One region of the Peribacillus sp. FSL R5-0717 genome, then DNA from elsewhere that is predicted to be linked to it. Evidence: riboswitches for the same ligand, from Rfam matches in the RefSeq annotation. Region 1 holds a riboswitch; each other region holds the start of a gene.

The links. Region 1 has a riboswitch for glycine ahead of glyA (serine hydroxymethyltransferase). Riboswitches for the same ligand answer to the same signal wherever they lie in the genome.
Region 2: it holds a riboswitch for glycine, as region 1 does, so the genes downstream of both, gcvT (glycine cleavage system aminomethyltransferase GcvT) here and glyA (serine hydroxymethyltransferase) in region 1, are expected to answer to the same signal.
Region 3: it holds a riboswitch for glycine, as region 1 does, so the genes downstream of both, NYE65_RS15900 (amino acid permease) here and glyA (serine hydroxymethyltransferase) in region 1, are expected to answer to the same signal.
Region 4: it holds a riboswitch for glycine, as region 1 does, so the genes downstream of both, glyA (serine hydroxymethyltransferase) here and glyA (serine hydroxymethyltransferase) in region 1, are expected to answer to the same signal.

What each region holds. Positions count from the first base shown of each region.
Region 1 covers NZ_JBBOOF010000001.1:5,136,747-5,141,649, reverse strand. Annotated here, with positions in the region: gene gcvH (glycine cleavage system protein GcvH) at 1-13, opposite strand, end outside; gene gcvT (glycine cleavage system aminomethyltransferase GcvT) at 163-1,272, opposite strand; gene glyA (serine hydroxymethyltransferase) at 1,420-2,670, opposite strand; glycine riboswitch at 2,839-2,942, opposite strand; gene rocF (arginase) at 3,827-4,777, shown strand.
Region 2 covers NZ_JBBOOF010000001.1:660,094-664,996, reverse strand. Annotated here, with positions in the region: gene NYE65_RS03245 (DEAD/DEAH box helicase) at 1-979, opposite strand, end outside; glycine riboswitch at 1,357-1,444, shown strand; glycine riboswitch at 1,448-1,531, shown strand; gene gcvT (glycine cleavage system aminomethyltransferase GcvT) at 1,672-2,778, shown strand; gene gcvPA (aminomethyl-transferring glycine dehydrogenase subunit GcvPA) at 2,796-4,142, shown strand; gene gcvPB (aminomethyl-transferring glycine dehydrogenase subunit GcvPB) at 4,135-4,903, shown strand, end outside.
Region 3 covers NZ_JBBOOF010000001.1:3,278,492-3,283,394, reverse strand. Annotated here, with positions in the region: gene NYE65_RS15910 (hypothetical protein) at 121-291, opposite strand; gene NYE65_RS15905 (amino acid permease) at 356-1,744, opposite strand; glycine riboswitch at 2,252-2,330, shown strand; gene NYE65_RS15900 (amino acid permease) at 2,519-3,859, shown strand; gene NYE65_RS15895 (DUF3311 domain-containing protein) at 4,137-4,337, shown strand; gene NYE65_RS15890 (sodium:solute symporter family protein) at 4,334-4,903, shown strand, end outside.
Region 4 covers NZ_JBBOOF010000002.1:90,765-95,667, reverse strand. Annotated here, with positions in the region: gene NYE65_RS26285 (serine dehydratase beta chain) at 1-6, opposite strand, end outside; gene glyA (serine hydroxymethyltransferase) at 22-1,272, opposite strand; glycine riboswitch at 1,359-1,479, opposite strand; glycine riboswitch at 1,482-1,587, opposite strand; gene NYE65_RS26275 (hypothetical protein) at 1,861-2,052, opposite strand; partial or broken gene gnd (phosphogluconate dehydrogenase (NAD(+)-dependent, decarboxylating)) at 2,635-3,455, opposite strand; gene NYE65_RS26265 (winged helix-turn-helix transcriptional regulator) at 3,869-4,234, shown strand; gene hxlA (3-hexulose-6-phosphate synthase) at 4,753-4,903, shown strand, end outside.

The DNA of each region.
Region 1 (4,903 bases):
TTACTTTCGTCATTGTATTTTCCCCTTTTCTTTTTTACTATTGCCATAATTCAGAATATATTTTAGATAATTTACTCATAGCAGGTTGTCGATTTCGGGCTGCATGCAAAGTAACCGAATTCGACTTAAAACTACACGATAACTCTATTAAAATATTTCCACTTATCTTTTGTAGAATGGTGCATTAACAATAACGGCTTCAATCAGTTTATTACGAATTTCCACTTTTATCGGCGCCCCCACTTCAGCTTGGTCGGCTGATACCAAGGCAAGACCTAAGCTTTTCTTCAAAGATGGTGATTGTGTTCCGGATGTAACAATACCTATTTCCTCTCCACCTTTAGAAATTACCTTGTAACCATGACGCGGAATCCCTCTGCCTGTTACTTCAATCCCTACTAATTTTCGTTTTAATCCAGCTTCTTTTTGTTCTGTAAGAGCAGATTTTCCGATAAAGTCACTTTCTTTGTTCGTCTTTACGACAAAGCCGATTCCTGCTTCAAGCGGGCTGATATCGTTACTGAGTTCCTGTCCATAGAGTGCAAGACGTGCTTCAAGTCGAAGCGTGTCCCGTGCACCAAGTCCACATGGTTGTAATCCATTCGTGGTTCCTGCTTCTAAGAGCTTTTCCCAGAGTACTACCGCTTTGTCTGCTGCTAAATAAAGTTCATATCCATTTTCTCCTGTGTAACCTGTACGGGATACAAGTATGTCGGTAATCTCGGAGATGTTGACATGTTGGGCGAATTTAAAAGAGCCAATTTCTGATAAATCTATTTCCGTTAACTTTTGCAAAATGCTTTCTGCCTTTGGACCTTGGATGGCAAGCTGAGCGATGTCTTCCGAAATATTTTGGATCGTCATCTCTCCTTTTACATGCTGCTTCATCCATTCGTAATCTTTCTCAATGTTTGCGGCATTAATAACGAGTAAATATTTTTCATTCCCTAATTTATAAACTAATAAATCATCGACCGTTCCGCCATCTGGATAGCACATTGCGGTATACTGTGCTTGATTGATGCTAAGTTTTGTTACATCGTTTGTAACAAGGTAATTAATATAACTCTCGGCATCTTTCCCTTCCACAAGTACTTCTCCCATATGAGAAACATCAAAAAGTCCTGCTTCTGTTCGAACAGCTTCATGCTCTTCTAAAATGCTGGTAAATTGAACTGGCAGAGCCCAGCCACCAAAATCAATAACTTTTGCTCCGTATTTTTTATATACTTCAAAAAGCGGTGTTTGCTTTAATGCTGTTTCAGTACCCATGATTTACCCCCAATTATGTTTTTTTCAAAATAGATGTTCTTTTCCTGTTTACCGGTTTCTTTCATCGCCAGGCCTCCAAAAGACGTTTCTCGAAGGGTCCTTGGCATACCATTTCCTATACCTTATACATGACTTTAATTACCTCATTTACACAGTAATTGGCTGTTGAAATAACGGATAAACATCACAAATCCCTTTGGTTGTTTCTCTTGCTTTCTGAAGAACGTCTTTATTCCCTTTACTCTTTAGAACAGTTGCAATCACTTCGCCAATTTTCACCATTTCTTCTTCCTTCATGCCTCGAGTTGTTAAAGCTGCTGTTCCCATTCGGATACCGCTCGTAACAAATGGCTTTTCTGGATCATAGGGAATCGTATTTTTATTAACGGTAATGCCCGCTTCTTCTAATAGTTTCTCTGCTTCTTTCCCTGTTAAATTCCAAGGACGCAAATCTAAAAGGACAATATGATTATCAGTTCCACCAGAAACAAGGGCTGCACCTTCATTTTTTAATGTTTCGCCAAGTGTTGCAGCATTTTCAATGACTTGTTTCGCATAATCCTTAAAGCTTGGTTGTAAAGCCTCGTTGAAAGCAACCGCTTTTGCTGCAATGATATGCATGAGTGGGCCGCCTTGAATTCCTGGGAACACGGATTTATTAATCGCTTTGATAATTTCTTCATCGTTCGTTAAAATGATCCCCCCCCGCGGTCCTCTCAATGTTTTATGAGTTGTACTTGTCACAACATCTGCATATGGGATTGGGGACGGGTGAAGACCAGCTGCTACCAGCCCGGCTATATGAGCCATATCCACCATAAGTTTTGCACCAACTTGATCGGCAATTTCTCTAAATCGTGCAAAATTAATCGTTCTTGGATAGGCACTTGTCCCTGCAATAATCAATTTAGGTTTTTCTTTCTTTGCGATAGCTTCCAACTCATCATAATCAATTAGTTGAGTATCTTCTTTAACTCCGTAGGACACAACTTCAAACCATTTTCCTGAAACGCTGACTGGACTTCCATGAGTTAAATGGCCACCATGTGAAAGGTTCATTCCCATCACTTTATCACCAGGCTGCAGCAGTGCGAAAAAAACTGCGAAATTGGCTTGTGCACCTGAGTGAGGCTGAACATTTGCATATTTTGCACCAAAAAGTTTTGTTAAGCGCTCAATAGCTGCTTGTTCTGCCACATCGACAAATTCACATCCACCATAATAGCGCTTTCCTGGATAACCTTCTGCATATTTATTTGTCATCACACTTCCCATTGCCTCTAATACATCTGGGCTAACGAAGTTTTCTGATGCAATTAATTCCAGGGTTTGATGTTGACGTTGTCCTTCCTTCTCAATCGCTTCAAAAATGGTTAAATCATTTTGTTTTAAACTCATTTTATTTTCCCCCTAGTCTTTTTTGATTATTCTGAATTTTAATACGGTTCGAGATACTAAAATCTCTTTCCCGCTACATCTACTTTTCTATGAAGTTTATTAAAAACAGTATGATTTACTACCTTTTTTGCACGCAAAAAAGGACAGAAAAGGGTAACGTAGCGTTCTCTACCCTTCTCTGTCCTTTTACCTGAGAGTTTAGCTCCATTTTAAATAGAACCTTTCCCCTTTGGTGGCGTACTTGTTTATACGCGCTCTCCAGAGGTGCGTCCAGTTGTGGTTCCATCTACCTGAGAGATTTGTTCCAAGGGTCTTTTTGGAACTTGCTCCTTCGGTGGCTTGTGTCGCATTGCACTCTCCCACAACTGTCATTCGCTTATTCAATTTGGTACATTTAGAATAGTAGTTGTGATTAAGTATGTCAAGTAATTTTGAAAGCGTTACCAACGCTATTCTAAAATAATCCCTTTCTCATCAAAATATGAGCATTCATATATCTTAATGGTTGCTTATTAAAGCGGGGCAGACTCCACTTAATTTCCCACTACCTTCCTCTGATTCGTCTGATCTACCTAAATGAGGAATGGCATAAAAGGTTTTAAACCAACTTATATTTTAACAGGAAGGTAAAGGGCAGCCACTCTTTACCTTTTTTGTATATGTGAAACAAACCCTTCAAAATGGCACTTTCCTCTAGTAATCTATCCTATTTTTTGTAATGAATCGTTTCTCGCGGTTAACCACATTAGAAAAAAAGTTCTTTATTCTCACGTCAAAAAAATTTTTTTAATATAAAAATGAAAAATCCTTCCATGCATTTTAGGTGAAACCGCTCATTTTGATGAATAAATGTAACCAGTATAATATATTCAATATCTTCAGAATCTTCCTTCGGCCACCTATTCCGATTGGTAACGCTATCACTTCCATTCCTGGAATAAAAATCTTAACAATCGCAGATTTCAAAGGGATTCAGCCAATTCCCTTCATACCCCACATGGTAATGTATCCTATTCATAAATAATCAATAATAGGAATTTAAACCCAGGACTTTTACCCTTTTTTCAATCGTATAAATATTCAAAAAAATGTCGAGTTGAGTCATCTATCCTTTTACCCTTATACTAGGGTAGAAAAATCGAAGGAGGAATTACATATGAAAAAGCAAATTTCAATCATTGGTGTGCCAATGGATCTTGGTCAAACTAGAAGAGGAGTGGATATGGGGCCTAGTGCCATCAGATATGCAGGATTAAGTGAAAGACTTGAAAACATTGGCTATACTGTCCGTGATGAAGGTGATATTAAAGTAGAAATACAGGAAAGAGCACAAAGTGATAGTGACACAAATTTAAAGAATCTGCAGGATGTAGCAGAAGGTAATGAAAAATTGAGTCAAAAAGTGGATGAAGTCATCCAAGCAAATCGTTTTCCTTTAGTTTTAGGGGGAGATCACAGCATTGCTATCGGGACATTAGCCGGTTTAGCGAAGCATACTGAAAACTTAGGGGTAATATGGTATGATGCACATGGAGATTTAAATACTGCCGAAACTTCCCCATCAGGAAACATACACGGTATGTCCCTAGCCGTAAGTTTGGGTCTTGGCCACCCTGTACTGACTAACATCGGCGGATATTCTCCAAAGGTCAAACCAGAGAACATTGTCATCATTGGTGCCCGTTCTTTAGACCAAGGTGAGAAAGAGTTAATCAGGGAAAAAGGAATTAAAGTCTATACGATGCATGAGATTGATAGAATGGGTATGACAAAAGTGATGGAAGAATCAATCGCCTATCTGAAAGAACGTACGGATCTTGTACATTTATCACTTGACCTTGATGGTCTTGATCCAGATGATGCACCTGGGGTCGGTACGCCTGTAATGGGAGGCATTAGCTACCGTGAAAGCCATCTTGCCATGGAAATGCTAGCTGAAGCTAATATCATTACATCAGCAGAGTTTGTTGAGATAAACCCAATATTGGACGAGCATAATAAAACGGCTGAAGTAGCTGTCGCATTAATGGGCTCATTGCTTGGGGAAAAATTATTATATGGAGCGGAAGATCATATCACTCCTGATTTATTGGCTCATGTTAAATAATCGGACACTTTGTTTTTGATAGAAAGATAGAGAGTTCGTTAAAGTGATGCTCCATAGGGAAAAGCCCATACTTCGTTTATGAGCTTCTTCCCATTGGCGGATGATCGACATGAATCAATTTACATC
Region 2 (4,903 bases), 4.5 Mb from region 1:
ATGTATAAAAGACAGCCTCTCTGCTGCTGCATGCTTCCCTTTGGAGAGTGAGAGCCGAAAACGCGCTTCCTTTTGATCCATCCGAAATTGGCTTGAATTTGGAAACAGCATCATACAATGCTTGTTCCGTTGGAGAAAATTCAATGGTGATGGTTTCTACATGCCGTTTTGTCCATTCGATGCCAGTATCGGCCCTCCGGTTTCGAATCATGACAGTGTTGACCAGTTCCTTTAGGTGTTCATCTTCAATGATGTTCCGGCCTTTCCCTTTATACTTTTCCGAAAAGAGCGAAGCATTTCCCAAGTGGCCCGGTTTCAATAACGAAACGAGGTGGAATATCTCCTCGACTTTATTTTGAATCGGAGTGGCTGTCAGGAGTAAACAAAATTTCTTTTTCAGATTTTGGACGAATTCATAGTTCTTCGTCTTATTATTTTTAAGTTTATGAGCTTCATCAATAATGATGAAGTCATATTCCTGAGTAAAGATGATATCTCGATGTGGAGCGCGTTTCGCTGTATCAATGGATGAAATGACCACATCACAGGAGTCCCAGACATAACTTTTTCTCTGAACGACTGCCGGAATATGAAACTTGGTATTCAATTCAAATGCCCATTGTGTGACAAGGGAAGCCGGAACAAGGATCAATACTTTTTTTACAAGGCCCCTAATCATATACTCTTTTAGGATCAAGCCTGCTTCAATTGTTTTTCCCAGCCCTACCTCATCAGCCAAAATGGCTTTTCCATTCATCTTTTCCACTACTTGCTTCGCCGCTTCCAATTGATGGGGAAGCGGGGTTAGCTGAGGAAGGTGCTTGGGCGCCTGTAAACCTTCAAAATCAGGGATGATAAGGTTTTCCTCCATTTGAACCGCCAACTTATAAAGCTCCCAATTTCCCCATGGACCGTCATTTTCCATCTTTTGCAGAAACTCGTCATTCCATTCAGAATTGAAGGATATATTGATTTTCATAGAAATAACTCCCTCTTAAATCATAATTTCCTTAATATAAGGTCAAAACCCGAACATTTCATATGTGAAGTAAGAAAAATATTTCTTTTTCAAAAAATATTGCAGAGATAAGTTTCTTAGGGTAGGATATAAGTATATTTAGAAAATTCCAATTTCCAAACGCTACAAAGAATTTTTGTACATCGATTTTGCAGTTCGCGTTTTCTTAGTATGGGCTATAGGCTCCTAATTTATCCAAGATTACTGAAGGAGATCAGTCAAACGGTTTCTGAAGTTTTAGGAGAATTGGCAGAGAATGCATTCCATTTATGCTCATAGGTTTTACCGATGCTTGGGGCTTATCCGCTTCCTTTCAATGGTAGACCATTTATATGCGGGTGAAGATAAGGGGAGAGACTACGGATGTAGCGCCGAAGGAGCAAACTTAGCAGTGAATCTCTCAGGCAAAAGAACTCTTATTGGACGCAACTCTGGAGAGCGCCGCCCGTTATGGGACGGCCACCAAAGGGGAAAACCTATTACATAGGTAAACTTTCAGGTTTCAGGACAGAGAAAAAGCTCAAACGGGCTTTCTCTGTCCTTTTTTGTGCTTTTTTCACATCATGAATCAGGATATATCTGATGCGTAATGACAAGAAGCTTTTGATAATGAAGCCAATTAATTTTTAAAAAAATCTGAAGGGGGTCATTTTTTGACCAATTTAAAAAGAACACCACTATTTGAGATTTATCGTGAATACGGAGGTAAAACGATTGATTTTGGCGGCTGGGAACTTCCTGTCCAATTTTCGGGTATAAAGGATGAACATGAAGCCGTACGGACAAAAGCGGGGTTATTTGATGTTTCCCATATGGGGGAAGTCGATGTTAAGGGGCCTGGGAGCCTTTCCTTTTTACAGAAGATGCTGACCAATGATATATCAAAGCTGCAACAGGGCGGTGCCCAATATACCGCCATGTGTTATGAAAACGGAGGCACGGTTGATGATCTTATCGTGTATAAAAGGGCTGAGGACGACTATCTGCTCGTGGTCAATGCAGCGAATACAGAAAAAGATTTCAATTGGCTGCAAGCTAATTTAACGGAAGATGCGCAAATTACGAATGTATCAAGTGACTATACACAGCTGGCACTTCAAGGACCAGCTGCAGAGAAGATATTACAAAAACTATCCGGAAGTACTGACTTAAGTGAAATTGGATTTTTCAGGTTCAAGGATAATGTCATGATTAACGGTATCTCCACGCTGGTATCCCGTACTGGATACACTGGTGAAGATGGTTTTGAAATATATAGCGACAGTAAAAATGGTCCTGCCCTCTGGAAGGCGATTATGGATGCCGGTAAGGAAGAGGGGGTTCAGCCGATTGGTTTAGGTGCTCGTGATACCCTGCGTTTTGAAGCGAAACTGCCGCTGTATGGGCAGGAGCTTTCGGCGGACATCACCCCGATAGAAGCCGGGATTGGTTTTGCAGTAAAAGTGGATAAGGAAGTTGATTTTTTCGGGAAAGCCGTTCTTGCTGAGCAAAAGGAAAAAGGGGCTCCCCGGAAGCTTGTGGGAATTGAAATGATTGACCGTGGCATTCCACGTCATGGGTATAAGGTCTACAGCGGAGATGAAGTCATTGGCGAGGTCACGACTGGTACCCAATCGCCAACATTGAAGAAAAACGTTGGATTGGTACTTATCGATAAGGAATTTTCGGTGCTGGATGCGGAAGTCGAAGTGGAAATCCGTTCCAAACGTTTGAAAGCCGTTATAATACAAACACCTTTTTATAAAAAACCACGTAAATAGAGGGGAATGGTCATTAGATGAAACATCGTTATTTACCCATGACAGAGCAAGATAAACAAGAAATGCTGGAAGCGATAGGGGTATCCGCTGCTGAAGAACTTTTCAATGATATCCCTGAAAGCGTTCGTTTTCAAGGAGAATACGATATCAAGCCTGCTAAATCGGAACCTGCATTAATGAAAGAATTATCAAGGCTTGCTGCAAAGAATGCGGACCTTAAAAATTATGCTTCCTTCCTTGGTGCGGGTGTCTATGACCATTACGCGCCGGTCATCGTCGATCATGTTCTTTCCCGTTCTGAGTTTTATACGGCGTATACACCGTATCAGCCTGAAATTTCACAGGGCGAGCTTCAAGCAATCTTTGAATATCAAACGATGATATGTGAATTGACGGGCATGGATGTGGCTAACTCCTCCATGTATGACGGCGGGACGGCGCTGGCTGAAGCAGCGATGCTTGCTTCAGGACAGACAAGGCGGAAGAAGATTCTCATTTCAGGAACCGTTCATCCTGAATCAAGAGAAGTTGTGAAGACATATGCAAAAGGGCAACGCGTGGAAGTGATCGAAATTCCTCATAAAGACGGTGTGACGGACTTAGCTGCTTTAAGGGAATTGGCGAATGATGACATTGCCGGAGTGATCGTGCAATACCCGAACTTTTTTGGCCGGATCGAGCCATTGAAAGAAATGGAAGAAATCATTCATGGCGTCAAGTCCATGTTTATCGTTTCCAGTAATCCGCTTGCATTGGGAGCTTTGACATCCCCTGGTGCACTCGGTGCAGATATCGTAACGGGGGATGCTCAGCCATTCGGCATTCCAGCGGCATTCGGTGGCCCTCATTGTGGATATTTTGCGGTTACTAATAAACTTGTACGGAAAGTTCCGGGCAGACTCGTCGGTCAAACGGTCGATGAGAATGGAAAAAGAGGGTTTGTCCTGACGCTTCAAGCCCGTGAACAGCACATTCGCCGTGACAAAGCCACATCCAACATTTGTTCCAATCAAGCTTTGAATGCCTTGGCAGCTTCTGTTGCAATGACCGCGCTTGGGAAAAAGGGTGTCAAAGAAATGGCCGTGCAAAATATTCAAAAAGCACATTATGCGAAAAAAGCAATTATGGCAAAAGGGGTGGAAGTGATTTTCGACGGTCCTTCGTTTAATGAATTTGTCATTAAACTGCCTGCTCCGTTTTCAGAGGTCAATAAAAACCTTTTTGAAAAAGGGATGATCGGCGGCTTCGATTTAGGAACGGTTTATCCTGAATTGAAAGACCATATGCTGGTTGCGGTAACTGAACTAAGAACAAAAGAAGAAATTGATGCACTTGCGCAGGAATTGGGGGATCAACATGAATAATCAAGATCAATCACTCATTTTTGAAATCAGTACTTCCGGCCGGATCGGGTACAGTCTGCCAGAAATGGATGTTGCAACTATTCCGCTCGAAGAAATTCTTCCTGCCGACTACATCCGTGAAGAAGAGGCAAAGCTTCCTGAGGTGTCCGAACTGGATATCATGCGTCACTATACTGCACTTTCCAAACGGAATCATGGGGTGGATTCGGGTTTTTATCCGCTTGGTTCATGCACGATGAAATATAATCCGAAAATAAATGAAAATGTGGCACGTTTCAACGGTTTTGCCCATATCCATCCATATCAAGATCCCGCTACTGTACAAGGAGCATTGGGACTATTATTTGATTTGCAGGAACACTTAACGGAAATCACCGGGATGGACCAAGTGACATTACAGCCTGCAGCAGGTGCCCACGGTGAATGGACAGGGTTGATGATGATTCGCGCTTTTCACGAAGCGAATGGAGATACAGAACGGACGAAAGTGATTGTACCTGATTCGGCCCATGGTACGAATCCTGCCTCTGCCACTGTTGCCGGACTTGAAACGATTACAGTGAAGTCCGATGAAAATGGGTTAGTCGACCTTGAAGATTTAAAACGGGTTGTCGGACCTGATACGGCGGCCTTGATGCTGACGAACCCCAATACATTGGGATTGTTTGAAGAAAATATTTTGGAAATGGCACAACTTGTCCATGACGCAGGTGGGAAGCTTTATTATGATGGAGCGAATCTGAATGCAGTCCTATCAAAAG
Region 3 (4,903 bases), 1.9 Mb from region 1:
GGGTAAATATGTAACATCCTATGAAAAAAACTGGCATGAAGATACATTCCCCCTGCTCCTCCCCCTTGTTACGGGGGCAAATTAGCTACACCCGTGAGTTTTGCTGTTTTACTCGTGAATTCAACGTCTTCTCGTGAATTCGACGACTTTACTCGTGAGTTCAGCTGTTTTACCCTTGAGTTCGACGACTTTACTCGTGAGTTTCGCTGTTTTACTCGTGAATTCGACGACTTTACTCGCGAATTCCGCTGTTTTACTCGTGAGTTTCGCTGTTTTACTCGTGAATTCCACCATTGGTCTACAAGGACAAAAAAGGCCCTTCTCGAATTAGAGAAGGGCTTTTTACTAGAATTTCTTATCCTGAAATCTCATCATCGGATTTAACATCCAATGGTGTTCGTTTATCCATTTTCAGCATGTAATAACTTGCTATTACCAAGGCTAGGAAAACGATCCCGACAACCAAGGAAATTCTTGTACTAGGATTGATCCACATACCTACCAGCACCATCAGTAAAAAGGCTATTGTCGCATAGTTACTGTAAGGGGCCAACGGCATTTTGAACGGATGTTTCTCCATTTCAGCGGCATTTACCTTTCTGAACTTAAGCTCACTGATAAGTAAGACAAACCATGGAATCATCCCAGGCAAAACACTCGCACTGTACACATAAAGGAATACTTGCGGCGGTGCAAGGTAATTCAGGATAACCCCGATGCCCAACCCTAATAGTACAGCGATCGTGCAATATGCCGGAACTCCATTTTTAGATACTTTAGCAAAGACTTTCGGAGCTTGGCCATTCAATGCCAGTGTGTAAAGCATACGACCTGCACTGAAAATCCCACTGTTGCATCCAGACATCGCCGCAGTGATGACGACAAAATTAATGATGCCTGCCGCTGCAGTGATACCTATTTTGGCAAAGGTCGAAACAAACGGACTGCCTAAGTCATCCAGTTGATCCCAAGGGAATACTGTCACAATGACGAAAATGGCACCAATGTAGAAAATTAAAATGCGCCATATAATTGATTGAATCGCTTTTGTTACGGTCTTCGTTGGGTTTTTCGCTTCCCCGGCTGTGATGCCGATAAGCTCAACGCCTTGATAGGAAGCCACGACAAGCGAAAGCGCAAAGAAGAATCCTGTCCAGCCTCCCGTAAAGAAGCCGCCATTTTCCCAAAGATTCGATAATCCAATCGCATCCCCGCCATTCCCTATTCCAAAGAAGATAAGGCCCAGGCCGGCAACGATCATCAATATAATCGTTATGATTTTTATAAGTGCAAACCAGAATTCAAATTCCCCAAAGGATTTAACGGAAATGAGGTTGGCCGCTCCCAAGATGATCATGGCCACTACACCTGGTATCCAGGCCGGTAACTCCGGGAACCAATATTGCATATACAGCCCAACCGCAATGATTTCGGACATTCCGACGATTACCCATTGAAACCAATTGCTCCAAGCAGTCATATAACCTGCCAAAGGATGTATATAGGTGCTCGCAAAGGTTGCAAAAGAACCTGTAGTCGGTTCTAAATAAAGCATCTCACCCATGGAACGCATGATGAAAAATATAAAAATACCTGCAATGGCATAAGCAAGCATTACAGAGGGCCCGGTCCATTTGATCGTGCTCGCAGATCCCATGAATAACCCGACTCCGATGGTTCCGCCCAAAGCTATCATTTGAATGTGACGTGCTTCCAGCCCTCTCTTTAATTCCTTGTTCGACATGATTAACTCCTCCAGATGCAATATCGGTAATGCTTTTCTATCCTTACCACGAACTTATTAATTATTGCAGTTAGAAATGCTCTATCGAAAAAATATCAATAACACTTCATTTATGATTTCTTATCTTATAATAGTAAATATTCTGTAAAAATACAATTGTATTTTTGAAATAAACAGTTGCCAATAATATCTTGTTGATTTTTCAAATCTGAAAATATCATTTTAAAAAAATGATGTTCAGTATTTTATTATAGTGATCGTTCATAATGAGTAGAAAACAATCACTTCTGCTTAGACCTTATGTTAAATACAGACCACTATTAAACTACAGATAATGCCTGTTTCATTTCAAAAAATTTGTTGACCTACCGAAAAATAGATGATAGAATTCCAATATTATTTTATAAGCATAATGAAATGATCAAGCAGTGAAAAATCATCACTGACTGACATTTCTTCACAACCGCATACAAGCAAGCGATGAATGCTGTGGATGACACTATAGCAGGAGCAGCTTCTGGAGAGACTGTACAAGATGCAGCGCCGAAGGATTCACAATCTCAGGCAAAAGGACAGAAGAGTAACGAATGATATATTGTTATTCTGAGCCCTTTAAGAGATTGGTATTATCCAATCTCTTTTTTTAATGTCCATTTTGTGATTGGACTAAAACAACAAATGGGAAAGGCAAGCTGGACGACAATCACGTCCCTCTCTCCAAGACCATGCAGGTAAACATTCACTACCAAGACTATAAAAACGGGGGCGTACGAATTGGCTAAACAAGAATTAAAAAGAGATTTAAAAAATCGACATGTACAACTGATTGCAATAGGAGGAACCATTGGCACCGGTTTATTTTTAGGTTCCGGAAAAGCCATACAATTAGCAGGTCCTTCCATATTATTCTCTTATATGATAATAGGGATTGCCTTGTTTTTTGTGATGAGGGCCCTGGGGGAATTGCTTTTATCCAATGCAGGGTACACATCATTCACTGAATTCGCAACTGAATATGTCGGTCCATGGGCCGGCTTCGTGACCGGTTGGACATATTGGTTTTGTTGGATTATGACCGCAATGGCCGATATCATAGCTGTCGGTGTTTATATGCAATATTGGTTTGATGTCCCTCAATGGATTCCGGCTCTGCTTTGTCTGGTCATTCTGTTAGGATTGAACCTATTGACCGTTAAGATCTTTGGCGAATTGGAATTCTGGTTTGCCATCATTAAAGTAATCACGATCATCGCCTTGATCATCGTAGGAATTTTCCTTCTAATCCTCGGCTTCAATACCAATACCGGAACGGTTTCCCTAACGAACCTTTGGAATCATGGCGGCATGTTCCCCAATGGCATTTCCGGATTCCTGTTATCTTTACAGTTGGTCGTCTTCTCATTTGTCGGTGTCGAATTGGTCGGGGTTTCTGCAGCAGAAACGGCGAACCCGCGAAAGAACATTCCATCTGCCATCAATAAAATCCCTGTCCGGATTTTGCTTTTCTACGTTGGTGCACTATTCGTCATTCTCTGCGTCAACCCATGGACACAACTGGATGCCACAAGCAGTCCATTTGTAGAGGTCTTTGCGTTAATCGGCATTCCAGTCGCTGCAGGGATCATCAACTTCGTCGTTTTGACATCCGCTGCTTCTGCATGCAACAGCGGTTTATTTTCAACGAGCCGAATACTTTATACGTTAAGCAGGAATGGCGAAGCCCCAGCTAAACTGGAAAAATTAAATAAACACGCTGTTCCGGGCAATGCCTTATTCACATCCACAATCGTTGTATCAATAGGGGCATTATTAAGCAAGCTGATACCGGAACAGGCATTTACTGTCGTGACTACCATCAGTGCCATCTGTTTCATATGGGTATGGAGCATTATCTTGATCTCCCATATCAAATATTCGAAAACAAGGCCCGACCTAAGAGCCGAATCGACTTTCAAGGCTCCTTTTACACCTTTTATCAATTACGTCATTTTAGGCTTATTCCTGTTCATCCTTATTGTTATGCTATTCGCTGAAGCTACACGGCTATCACTGCTCTTGACCCCAATCTGGTTCATCCTCTTGGTGATACTATATAATTATCGGAAAAAAAGATAGCTAAAGGAAATAAAGCCTTGAACTCAATATGAATTCAAGGCTTTATCTGCATATGAACATATTAGGCCTTCGGCTTTCTGCACACTTTTGCTAAAATATATCAGGCAACTGCATTAAATTTTATATCAAAATAGTGTAAGCTAATATAGATTATCGGACCTTTTCCGTCATGTATGAATTTTCCATCCGGTTTGGTTCACCCATCCATCAGTGGCATTGAAGAATAAACACCCATTGGTGGGCGTTTCACTTTATTTAAAACGGAGGGGGTTGTTTAATGAAGATTATATATATTCTTACACTAGTTCCTTTTATAGGCATACTGGGATTTCTACCTTTTGTTAATAAAATAGAACCATATGTATTAGGGATGCCTTTCAATATGTTCTGGATGGCTATGTGGGTGGTCCTTACCTCTGCCATACTCGGCATCATGTATAAGCTGGATCCCAGGAATCGGGAAGGTGACCAGGAATGAATATTGCTCTCTTAATCATTTTAGCATTTTTACTTCTATCGATATTTTTAGGAATACGCTCTTCAAAAGGAAAAGATATGGACTTGGAACAATGGACGGTCGGCGGACGCGGTTTTGGTGCGATATTCGTCTTTCTGCTGATGGCTGGGGAAATCTATACGACCTTCTCCTTCCTTGGCGGCAGCGGCTGGGCTTATGGCAAGGGTGCACCCGCTCTATATGTTCTAATTTACATTACTTTGTCTTACGTATTATCCTATTGGCTCCTTCCGGAAATATGGAGATATGCCAAAGAAAATAAACTGATGTCTCAATCCGATTTCTTTGTAAGCAAATATAAGAGTCCCAGTTTAGGTATTTTGGCTGCACTTGTCGGTGTGGTGTCGATGATTCCAGTGATTGTCGTGCAGCTGAAAGGATTGGGGATCATTGTCTCAGAAGCATCTTATGGTGCCATCTCAATGTCTGAGGCAGTTTGGATGGGGGCGATCAGCCTTACCATTTATGTGATGATCTCCGGTATCCACGGTTCAGTTTGGACCGCTGTCATTAAAGATATCATGATG
Region 4 (4,903 bases), on a different contig from region 1:
TTCCATGTTGTTTCTCCCTTCTTAGACCGTTATAGACTGTTGAAACAATGGATATCCGTCACAAATCGCTTTTGTTGTTTCTTTTACTTTTTCTAGAACAGCTGTATCTCCATTGCTCTTTAAAACAGCCGCAATCACTTCTCCGATTTTAACCATTTCTTCCTGCTTCATACCACGTGTCGTTAAAGCCGCTGTTCCCATTCGAATGCCACTTGTGACAAATGGGCTTTCGGTATCATAGGGAATCGTGTTTTTGTTAACTGTTATACCCGCCTCTTCTAGTAATCGTTCTGCTTCTTTTCCGGTTAAATTCCATTGGCGAACGTCTAAAAGGACGATATGGTTGTCCGTTCCACCTGAAACAAGAATTGCGCCTGCTTTCTTTAATGTTTCGCCAAGTGTTGCTGCGTTTTCAATGATTTGTTTGGCATAGATCTTAAAGCTCGGTTGCAATGCTTCTTTAAAGGAAACCGCCTTTGCCGCAATAATGTGCATGAGTGGCCCACCTTGAATCCCTGGGAATATAGCTTTATTCATTTTCTTTATCATGTCTTCATCATTTGTTAAAATGATGCCGCCACGTGGACCGCGTAAAGTTTTGTGCGTTGTGCTTGTCACCACATCCGCATATGGGATGGGAGATGGATGAAAACCTGCTGCCACAAGCCCCGCAATATGGGCCATATCCACCATCAGTTTTGCTCCAACTTGATCGGCGATTTCTTTAAAACGTGCAAAATCAATTGTTCTTGGGAAAGCACTTGTCCCCGCAATAATCAATTTTGGTTTTTCTTTTTTCGCGATTGCTTCAAGCTCATCATAGTCTATCAAGTGAGTATCTTCTCTCACCCCATAAGACACAATATCAAACCATTTCCCCGAGATGCTGACGGGACTACCATGAGTTAAGTGTCCTCCATGCGAAAGGTTCATCCCCATCACTTTATCGCCCGGCTGAAGCAGCGCATAAAAAACAGCTAGATTTGCTTGTGCACCTGAGTGTGGTTGTACATTTGCATACTTAGCACCAAACAGCTTGGTTAGGCGTTCAATCGCTGTTTGTTCCACCACATCTACATATTCACAGCCTCCATAGTAACGCTTCCCTGGATATCCTTCTGCATACTTATTAGTGAGGACAGACCCCATGGCTTCCATCACTTCTTTACTTACGAAGTTTTCTGATGCGATTAATTCTAACGTATTATGTTGTCTTTCCCTTTCATTTTCCATGGCATTATAAATCTCTGAATCATAGTTTTGTAGACTCATATTCAAATATCCTCCTCGATTTTCTTCCAAGCTCCCTTTCCTCACAAAAAAGGACAGAGGAAAGGCAGGATAAATATCCCACCTTTCCTCTGTCCTTTTTACCTGAGAGATTACCTTCGGTATGAAACATATACAAAACAATCTGTCTTGTAATATTCTTTCATCAAAAGGATTCCCCTTTGGTGGCTTTTCAGCTCTCTCCAGAGGTGCGTCCAATTGTAGTCTTTTTACCTGAGAGTTTCTATCCCAAGGTTTTTTTGGGAATTGCTCCTTCGGTGCCGAATCGATTTCTTCGGTCTCTCCCACAATTATCATCCGCTTATATAAACTTCCATTATAATTGCATGTTAACGGGTTTAAATGAAAATTTCAATAATTATCTGAAAAAACTTTATTTTCAGAAATTCAAACATGGACGGTATAGATCTTTCTGACAGTTCATAAAATAAGAAGTTATTCGTTATGCAAAAATCAAAATTGTTAACTGCTTTTCTGAATCCCAACAAGTTTCTGTATCTAGGAACCGCTCCACTTTTGAACGGTTGCTAAGAAAAGCGCAAGATGGGAAAGGACATATTGTCTAAATTTTTAAACAATGGATGTTTGAAAAAAAAAATTAAGGTATTGCGAGATTTGCGAGAATCCTTGAAGCAATAAAGATTGCTTAGCAACTTCCTCTTTGTCCCAACCACTTGATATATTAGCTATAACGATAATTGCTAGAACCCATACCCACCACTTCTTTGGCTTCTTTAGATTGATTTTCTTTTCCATACTCATTTTGAATTCTTCTCCTTTACCTTACAGTTTTACTTTCTACGACTAAGTCACCACCTCCACTTCCCTGTATTAATAGTAAGGTAATTACTTTTCATCTCCTTGATTTAAATGCCTTTTTTTCAATACCCCTGTTTAAATCTTGATTTTAAATAGGGAGGGTATGAATCAGCACCGGACAGGGAATGGGATTTTCCATTCCCTGTCCGACAGATGCATATTGAATGAGATAAGTAATCGTTTGGGTAGGTAAAGTAAAAACCCATCTTTTATTTATTTAATATGACTCTCAGTTCACCAATTTAAGTATTCATGCAATGGACTTAAGTCTACTATCAATCAAGTAATCATTTCTTTATAGCTATTTGGATTCACTTTATTTACAGTAAAATCAGCTATAGCAACTTGGTAGTAATTTGATAATTTATTTAACATTAGATCTAATTCTTTATTGCTATATAACCCTACTATCACTTCATTTAAAATAACTGTATTGTTTCTTTCCATTTTATTTTCCTCCTTTTGTTTGAAAAATTTTCCATCCTTCATTTGCATGTTAGATCTGATGGAAATGAACATTAAATGATTTCCTAATGAACGATGGCTCATCAAGAAAATGGCGATGACGGGAGTGGCTGTTTGTAAATCAAAAGCAGTTTCGGCCATCCATTTTGCTTCTCAAGAAGAATTCCATATCTACTCTTTTTATTTTTTTCTAATTTTTCATCTTAGAAAATGCTCTTTCCGTTAAATCCATAGGCCCTGGACGAATAACCAAACCGCTTTTTCCATACTCTTGCTACATTCTCAGAGTTATAGTCAAGTTCCCTTTTTTCTAATAATTCAAATCCTTCCCCAATGTCATCCATTTCGTTATCAATCCCATTGTTGGTCATTTTCAAGAAGTGACCACTCCCTCCTTTTCCTGCATATAAATATCCATTTTCTACAGATATATCTCTGAAAATGGGCTCTACTATGCGCCAAGCTTCAAGGTCTCCTCCAATCTTGAAACAAACACCTTTTCGAGCACCTTCCTTTCCTTCAGAGGACACGACATCCATAAAGTTCACACCATATCTCTTTAGCCTATTGTACCGGCGAATGGTATCCTTATAGTAGGAATTTCCAGATTGAATTAAAATATCGCCAATATTTAGAAACGGTGTCACTTCACTAATTACTACATCAACTGAATCTGGGGGAACCATAAGCCAAATAATTCGGGGTTGCTCTAATGATTTAATGAGTTCTACTATATTAGTTGTTCCCTTAGCTCCGTATCTTTCCATTTCTTCTACAGCACCGGAATCTAAATCATAGGCCACAACGTCGTGGCTTTCTTCAATTAGGTTTTGACCTAAGTTTAATCCCATTTTTCCTAAACCGATTAATCCAACTTTCATCGTGATGGCCTCCTTTTTAGAATAGAGTTCTTCTAATTTGTGCATCTTTCCTTTTACATATTGGTAACTTCGTTAGATTTAATTAGTATAAAAATTCACCTTATTTATCTAAAGCCCCTGTTGCTTTAAATAAGGGTCACAGTATGCATTTCCGTCATTTTAGGATACTTAAACGCATTCCTGTCTAAAAATTTATTACGTAGAAAAGTCATTTAATCCCCCCGTATTCTTCCGTGATTTCAAAATTATGGTATAGTAAGATTCTAATGGATGTACCAAGAATAGTTCTTGCGGTGATGATCCTCTATGTATATAAAAGTATAATATCTATATTTTTTAATTGTAAGTACGCACTTTTTTATTATATAGTATTATAAAGTACACTATTATTTTATGACCTGGGGGGAAAATAAATGGGACATCTGCGTGACAAGACGTTTTACTGTGAAAAAGAATTGACACTTTCTATTATTGGCGGTAAATGGAAAATGCTTATTATGTGGCATCTAGGGAAAGAAGGAACCAAGCGATTTGGGGAACTAAAATCTATGATTCCTGAAATTACGCAGAGAATGCTCGCTAGCCAATTGCGAGAGCTCGAAGATGACCTAATTGTTCACCGTGAAGTCTATCCTGTTGTTCCACCAAAAGTTGAATATTCTCTAACCAAAAGAGGAGAAAGTTTGATGCCAATTCTTGAATCCATGTATGACTGGGGCAGTGAGTATATGGAGACTGTCTTGAATAACCAAGCAGATAGAAAAGAAGAGTCCCTCTAGTAGAAAAAAGCTTCCCTCATGAAGGATTAGAAAATAATCCTTTTTGCCTCCTTTTTGAAAGCGCTATCTTTGTTGTGGACATATTAAGGAATATAACGTTAATTAGATAATTTGGACACAAAAACCACATGGAGAAACCTTTATAAAGGTTTCCCATGTGGTTTTTTAGCCTATTAACCCATATCACCGGACAGTATGATTCGAACTGAATTAGATCAGTTGCTTTAAGCTCACTTTACGGTCAATTTAATTGCCGGTAAGAATAAGTATCACGCTTATCTTTTTGAATCGCATTTTCCCTTTAACAACTTCTACATAATAGTGCTTGAAACACAATCCTTCAACGAATTTTTCAATAAGCAACTCTAGGTATATTCCCTTTTGCTTCCTTTCTTCACTTTACATATAGTATACTTTTAAACACTATATGATATAAAAGTGGGTACTTCTCATTTAAATAATTACAGAATACAATAAATGTAGTATCAAACAAAAATTATTTAAGGAGTGAAGTATTTATGAAACTTCAATTAGCATTAGACCTTGTAAACATCCCACAGGCAATAGAAGTAGTGAGAGAAGTAGAGCAATTTATCGATGTAGTAGAAATTGGAACTCCTGTTGTAATTAATGAAGGTCTTAGAGCAGTAAAAGAAGTTAGTGCAGCAT